2 regions of the Streptomyces sp. NPDC015171 genome follow, and region 2 is predicted to be linked to the other one. Evidence: predicted binding sites of a transcription regulator. Region 2 holds the regulator's gene; the other holds the start of a gene.

Evidence for each region. Region 2 encodes HrcA, which represses chaperone genes, less so after heat shock. Its sites were predicted from a motif close to TTNGCACTCNGNNNNNCNGAGTGCNAA; they were not measured.
Region 1: a site for HrcA is predicted at 1,603-1,629, ahead of groL (chaperonin GroEL). Genes of this name have one in related genera too.

Annotation. Positions count from the first base shown of each region.
Region 1 covers NZ_JBIBUO010000005.1:138,044-141,410, forward strand. The annotation lists gene thrC (threonine synthase) at 1-587, shown strand, start outside; gene ACF073_RS15860 (MoaD/ThiS family protein) at 584-859, shown strand; gene ACF073_RS15865 (cold-shock protein) at 1,290-1,493, shown strand; gene groL (chaperonin GroEL) at 1,792-3,367, shown strand, end outside.
Region 2 covers NZ_JBIBUO010000004.1:228,343-231,709, reverse strand. The annotation lists gene dnaJ (molecular chaperone DnaJ) at 1-1,035, opposite strand, end outside; gene hrcA (heat-inducible transcriptional repressor HrcA) at 1,036-2,052, opposite strand; gene ACF073_RS13175 (MBL fold metallo-hydrolase) at 2,223-2,954, shown strand; gene ACF073_RS13170 (DUF3097 domain-containing protein) at 3,023-3,367, shown strand, end outside.

The sequences.
Region 1 (3,367 bases), on a different contig from region 2:
CCAAGACCCTGGCGTACGAGATCTGCGAGCAGCTCGGCTGGCGGCTGCCCGAGCAGATCGTGATCCCGATCGCCTCCGGCTCCCAGCTCACCAAGATCGACAAGGGGCTGCGGGAGCTGATCGAGCTGGGTCTGGTCGAGGACCGGCCGTACAAGATCTTCGGCGCGCAGGCCGAGGGCTGCTCGCCGGTCTCCGCCGCCTTCAAGGCCGGGCACGACGTGGTCCGCCCGCAGAAGCCGAACACCATCGCCAAGTCCCTGGCCATCGGCAACCCGGCCGACGGGCCCTACGTCCTGGACATCGCCCGCCGCACCGGCGGCGCGGTGGAGGACGTGACGGACGCGGAGGTCGTGGACGCCATCAAGCTGCTGGCCCGCACCGAGGGCATCTTCGCGGAGACGGCGGGCGGGGTGACCGTCGGCGTCACCCGCAAGCTGCTCAAGGACGGCGTCCTCGACCCGGCGAAGACCACGGTCGTCCTCAACACCGGCGACGGTCTGAAGACCCTCGACGCGGTGGCCGGCACCGGCCTCACCGCCACCATCCGTCCGACCCTGGACTCCTTCCGAGAGGCTGGCCTCGCATGAGCGTGACCGTTCGCATCCCCACCATCCTGCGCACCTACACCGACGGACGGGCCGAGGTCGCCGCCGAGGGCGCGACGCTCTCGGAGGTCATCGCCGATCTGGAGAAGAACCACACCGGGATCGCCGCGCGCGTCCTGGACGACCAGGGCAAGCTGCGCCGGTTCGTCAATGTGTACGTGAACGACGACGACGTCCGCTTCGAGCAGGGCCTGGAGACCGTCACCCCGGACGGCGCCGGTGTCTCCATCATCCCGGCCGTCGCCGGCGGCTGATCATTACCTTCGGTAACCGCGGTTACTGATTGTTCAACGAATTGCCCCCTCCGTGAGAGAAGCGGAGGGGGCAATTCTGCGTGATTGAGCGCGGTACAGTTGGGGAACCCGGTCGCGGCCCCCGGTTCCCGGGCCCTGGATTCATGTCGTACGCCCGACAAGAAGTAGCCAAAGTGCGCGGGTGATCTGCGGCATTTATGGCTTTTATGGGGCCCGACTTGCCCTGAGTCGGGCGAATTCTCACTAGATTCCGGACCGCTTGCGTCCAGAATTCTCGTCCGATTGACCTGTTGCAGACGGCAGTTGGACAGATACATTCAGCCGCGGTCGACGCGTTCCGGCGCACGCCCCCGTCCAAATGGGGGGTGAGGTCTGACCCGGGTTCGCGAAGTGCGGATCTGTGCAAGGGCCAGTAATAGGGGAGTTAGGCATGGCTCAGGGCACCGTCAAGTGGTTCAACGCGGAGAAGGGGTACGGCTTCATCGCGGTCGACGGTGGTGCGGACGTCTTCGTCCACTACAGCGCCATTCAGATGGACGGCTACCGCACCCTGGAAGAGGGCCAGCGGGTGGAGTTCGAGATCTCGCAGGGCCAGAAAGGCCCGCAGGCCGACATGGTTCGCCTCAGCGCCTGAACGTTTCTTGTACGAAGGGTCCGCACCTCGCAGAGGGTGCGGGCCCTTCGCCGTGCCCGGCTCCGGTGTTCGCGGGCGGCTGACGGACGCCGCGTACCCCCGCCGGGCGCTTGCACTCGACCATGCCGAGTGCTAATCATTGCGTTAGCACTCTGAAGGTGAGAGTGACAGTGAAGGACCGGGTCGGTGAGGCCCGCAGGCCGGGTGGGGCAAGGAACCACGAGGCATGCGAGCCGTCCGTCGCGGGCGCGGGCGCGGTCCGAAGGAATCACCCCCAGTCCTGGAGGGACCACTTCACATGGCCAAGATCATCGCGTTCGACGAGGAGGCGCGGCGCGGCCTCGAGCGCGGCATGAACCAGCTCGCGGACGCCGTCAAGGTGACGCTCGGCCCCAAGGGCCGCAACGTCGTCCTCGAGAAGAAGTGGGGCGCCCCCACGATCACCAACGATGGTGTCTCCATCGCCAAGGAGATCGAGCTCGAGGACCCGTACGAGAAGATCGGCGCCGAGCTGGTCAAGGAAGTCGCCAAGAAGACGGACGACGTCGCCGGCGACGGTACGACCACCGCGACCGTGCTGGCCCAGGCCCTGGTCAAGGAAGGCCTGCGCAACGTCGCCGCCGGTGCCAACCCGATGGCCCTGAAGCGCGGTATCGAGAAGGCCGTCGAGGCCGTCTCCGCCGCCCTGCTGGAGCAGGCGAAGGACGTGGAGACCAAGGAGCAGATCGCCTCCACCGCCTCCATCTCCGCCGCCGACACCCAGATCGGCGAGCTGATCGCCGAGGCCATGGACAAGGTCGGCAAGGAAGGCGTCATCACCGTCGAGGAGAGCAACACCTTCGGTCTCGAGCTCGAGCTCACCGAGGGCATGCGCTTCGACAAGGGCTACATCTCCGCCTACTTCGCCACCGACATGGAGCGCATGGAGGCTTCGCTGGAGGACCCCTACATCCTCATCGCGAACTCCAAGATCGCCTCCGTCAAGGACCTGCTCCCGCTGCTGGAGAAGGTCATGCAGTCGGGCAAGCCGCTGCTGATCATCGCCGAGGACGTCGAGGGCGAGGCCCTGTCGACCCTGGTGGTCAACAAGATCCGCGGCACCTTCAAGTCCGTCGCCGTCAAGGCCCCGGGCTTCGGCGACCGCCGCAAGGCCATGCTCGGCGACATCGCCATCCTCACGGGCGGCGAGGTCATCTCCGAGGAGGTCGGCCTCAAGCTGGAGAACGCGACCCTGGACCTCCTGGGCCGCGCCCGCAAGGTCGTCATCACCAAGGACGAGACCACCATCGTCGACGGTGCCGGCTCCTCGGAGCAGGTCGGCGGCCGGGTCAACCAGATCCGCGCCGAGATCGAGAACAGCGACTCGGACTACGACCGCGAGAAGCTGCAGGAGCGCCTGGCGAAGCTCGCCGGCGGTGTCGCGGTCATCAAGGCCGGCGCCGCCACCGAGGTGGAGCTCAAGGAGCGCAAGCACCGCATCGAGGACGCCGTCCGCAACGCGAAGGCCGCCGTCGAGGAGGGCATCGTCGCCGGTGGTGGCGTGGCCCTGCTGCAGGCCTCCCAGGTCTTCGAGAAGCTGGAGCTCCAGGGTGACGAGGCGACCGGCGCCAACGCCGTGCGCATCGCCCTTGAGGCCCCGCTGAAGCAGATCGCCGTCAACGCCGGCCTCGAGGGCGGTGTCGTGGTGGAGAAGGTGCGCAACCTGACCCCGGGCCACGGCCTGAACGCCGCGACCGGCGAGTACGTCGACCTGGTCGCCGAGGGCATCATCGACCCGGCGAAGGTGACCCGCTCTGCCCTGCAGAACGCCGCCTCCATCGCCGCGCTGTTCCTCACCACCGAGGCCGTCATCGCCGACAAGCCGGAGAAGGCCG
Region 2 (3,367 bases):
GCGCAGCAGCCGCTCCTGCTCGGGGTCCAGCTTGGTCGGGGTGGTGACCTCGACGTGCACGATCAGGTCGCCCCGGCCGCCGCCGCGCAGATGGGTCACGCCCCGGCCGTGCAGCGGGATCGACTGGCCGGACTGGGTGCCGGGCCGGATGTCGACCTCCTCCATGCCGTCCAGCGTCTCCAGCGGCACCTTGGTGCCGAGGGACGCGGCCGTCATCGGGATGGTGACCGTGCAGTGCAGGTCGTCGCCGCGCCGCTGGAAGGTGGAGTGCGGCAGCTCGTGGATCTCGACGTACAGATCGCCGGCCGGGCCGCCGCCGGGGCCGACCTCGCCCTCGCCGGCGAGCTGGATCCGGGTGCCGTTGTCGACACCGGCCGGGATCTTCACCGTGAGCGTGCGCCGCGAGCGGACGCGGCCGTCGCCGGCGCACTCCGGGCACGGGGTCGGCACGACCGTGCCGAAGCCCTGGCACTGGGGGCAGGGCCGCGAGGTCATGACCTGGCCCAGGAAGGACCGGGTGACCTGGGAGACCTCACCGCGGCCGCGGCACATGTCACAGGTCTGGGCGGAGGTGCCCGGGGCCGCGCCCTCGCCGCTGCAGGTGTTGCAGACGACGGCGGTGTCGACCTGGATGTCCTTGGTCGTCCCGAAGGCCGCCTCGTCCAGCTCGACCTCGATCCGGATCATCGCGTCCTGGCCGCGCCGGGTGCGCGAGCGCGGGCCGCGCTGCGACGCCGTGCCGAAGAACGCGTCCATGATGTCGGAGAAGTTGCCGAAACCGCCGGCCCCGAAGCCGCCCGCGCCGGCGCCGCCGGACTGGGAGAGCGGGTCGCCGCCGAGGTCGTAGACCTGCTTCTTCTGCGGGTCCGACAGCACCTCGTAAGCGGCGTTGATCTCCTTGAACCGCTCCTGGGTCTTCGGATCCGGGTTGACGTCCGGGTGCAGCTCGCGAGCGAGCCGACGGAACGCCTTCTTGATCTCATCCTGCGACGCGTCGCGGCGCACGCCGAGAACGGCGTAGTAGTCCGTGGCCACTTACGACTCCGCCAGGATCTGTCCGACGTACCGTGCCACTGCGCGTACCGCTCCCATCGTTCCCGGGTAGTCCATGCGGGTCGGTCCGACCACGCCGAGCTTGGCAACCGCCTCGCCGCCCGAACCGTAGCCCACCGACACGACGGAGGTTGAGTTGAGTCCCTCGTGGGCGTTCTCGTGGCCGATGCGCACGGTCACGCCGGGATCCTTCGCCTCGCCGAGGAGCTTGAGGAGCACGACGTGCTCCTCGAGGGCCTCCAGGACGGGCCGGATCGTGAGGGGGAAGTCGTGCCCGAAGCGGGTGAGATTGGCCGTACCGCCGATCATCAACCGCTCCTCGTTCTCCTCGACGAGTGTCTCCAGGAGGGTGGAGAGCACCGTGGAGACCGTACCGCGGTCCTCGATCTCGAAGGCGTCCGGCAGGTCCTCGACCAGCCTCGGCACATCCGTGAACCGACGGCCCGCGACCCGGCTGTTCAGCCGCGCCCGCAGATCCGCCAGCGAGGCCTCGCCGAACGGCGCGGGACAGTCGACCATCCGCTGCTCGACCCGGCCGGTGTCCGTGATCAGCACGAGCATCACGCGCGCCGGGGCGAGCGAGAGCAGCTCCACGTGCCGGACCGTGGACCGGGTCAGCGAGGGGTACTGCACGACGGCGACCTGGCGGGTGAGCTGCGCGAGCAGCCGGACGGTCCGCGCCACGACGTCGTCGAGGTCGACGGAGCCGTCCAGGAAGTTCTGGATCGCCCGCCGCTCCGGCGCCGTCATCGGCTTCACGCCCGCCAGCTTGTCCACGAACAGGCGGTAGCCCTTGTCGGTGGGGATGCGCCCGGCACTGGTGTGCGGCTGCGCGATGAACCCCTCGTCCTCCAGGGCCGCCATGTCGTTGCGGACGGTCGCCGGGGAGACGCCGAGGTTGTGCCGCTCGGTGAGCGCCTTGGAACCGACCGGCTCCTCGGTGCCCACATAGTCCTGGACGATGGCGCGCAGCACCTGAAGCCTGCGTTCACTCAGCATCCGCGCGCACCTCCAGCACGTCGTCCTCGCCCCTCACGGGTCGTCCGCCTCGTCTGCCTGGCACTCTTCGCATGCGAGTGCCAGTACTCCCCGGCCCAGTGTACGGCCGTCGGGTGCACCCTGGGCAAGGTCGGGCCGCCGTACCGGCTCGTACCGCTAGCGTCGCCGGTATGACGGTGACTTGGGAAGAGCTGGGCTGGGAACGGCTGTCCTCCGGGGTGGGGAGGTGCCGGCTGCCCGGCTGGGACTGCACCGCGGGCCTGGTGCTCGGGGCGGGGACGGCGCTCGTGGTGGACGCCGGGTCGAGCCTGGCCGAGGGGGCGCGGCTGCGCGCGCAGGCGCAGGAGCTCTCCGGCGGCCGTGTGACCCATCTCGCGCTGACCCACCCCCACTTCGACCATGTCCTCGGGGCGCCCGCGTTCGCCGGCGCCCAGGTGTACGGGGCGGTGGGCCTGGACGCGGTGCTGGCCTACGAGCGCGAGGAACTGCGGCTCGACGCGCTCCGGCACGGGCTGCCGCCCGAGGCCGCCGAGGAGGCCACGGACGCCCTGGTCCCGCCCGGCCACCTGGTCTCCGGCGAGTGGACCCTCGACCTCGGCGGGGGCCGGCAGGTGCTGCTGGCCAACGTGGGCCCCGGCCACACCGCCTACGACCTCGCCGTCCTCGTCCCCGGCTCGCCCGGCTCCCCCGAGGTGGTCTTCTGCGGCGACCTGGTGGAGGAGTCCGGCCGGCCCCAGGCGGGCCCGGACGCGCTGCCGTCCCGCTGGCCGGACGCCCTGGACCGGCTGCTCGCGCTCGGCGGCGAGGACGCGCTGTACGTACCCGGTCACGGAGCGGTGGTGGACGCCGCCTTCGTACGCCGCCAGCGGGACGCCCTGGCGGCACGGTTCGACGTGAGCTGAATCGCCACGACGAGTGACGTACGGCGTGTCGTGCACACCGCCGGGCGGCTTCTCCTATCGTCATCCGAATGCGCCAGTACGCCGCCGACCTGACCCCGCCCTGGAAGAAGCCGAAGCCCGCGCCGGAGGTGCCGGCCGAGCCGGGCCTGGTGGTGGAGGAGCCCGGCACCGGCTTCTGCGGCGCGGTGATCCGCTGCGAGGCGGGCACGGTGACCCTGGAGGACCGCTTCGGCAAGCACCGGGTGTTCCCGCTGGAGCCGCGCGGCTTCCTGCTGGAGGGGCGGGTGGTGACGCTGGTGCGGCCCTCGTCGGCTCCGGCACGCCCCGCCCGCACCGCCTCCGGCTCGGTCGCCGTGCCCGGCGCCCGCGCGCGCGTGGCCCGCGCCGGCCGGATCTACGTCGAGGGCCGGCAC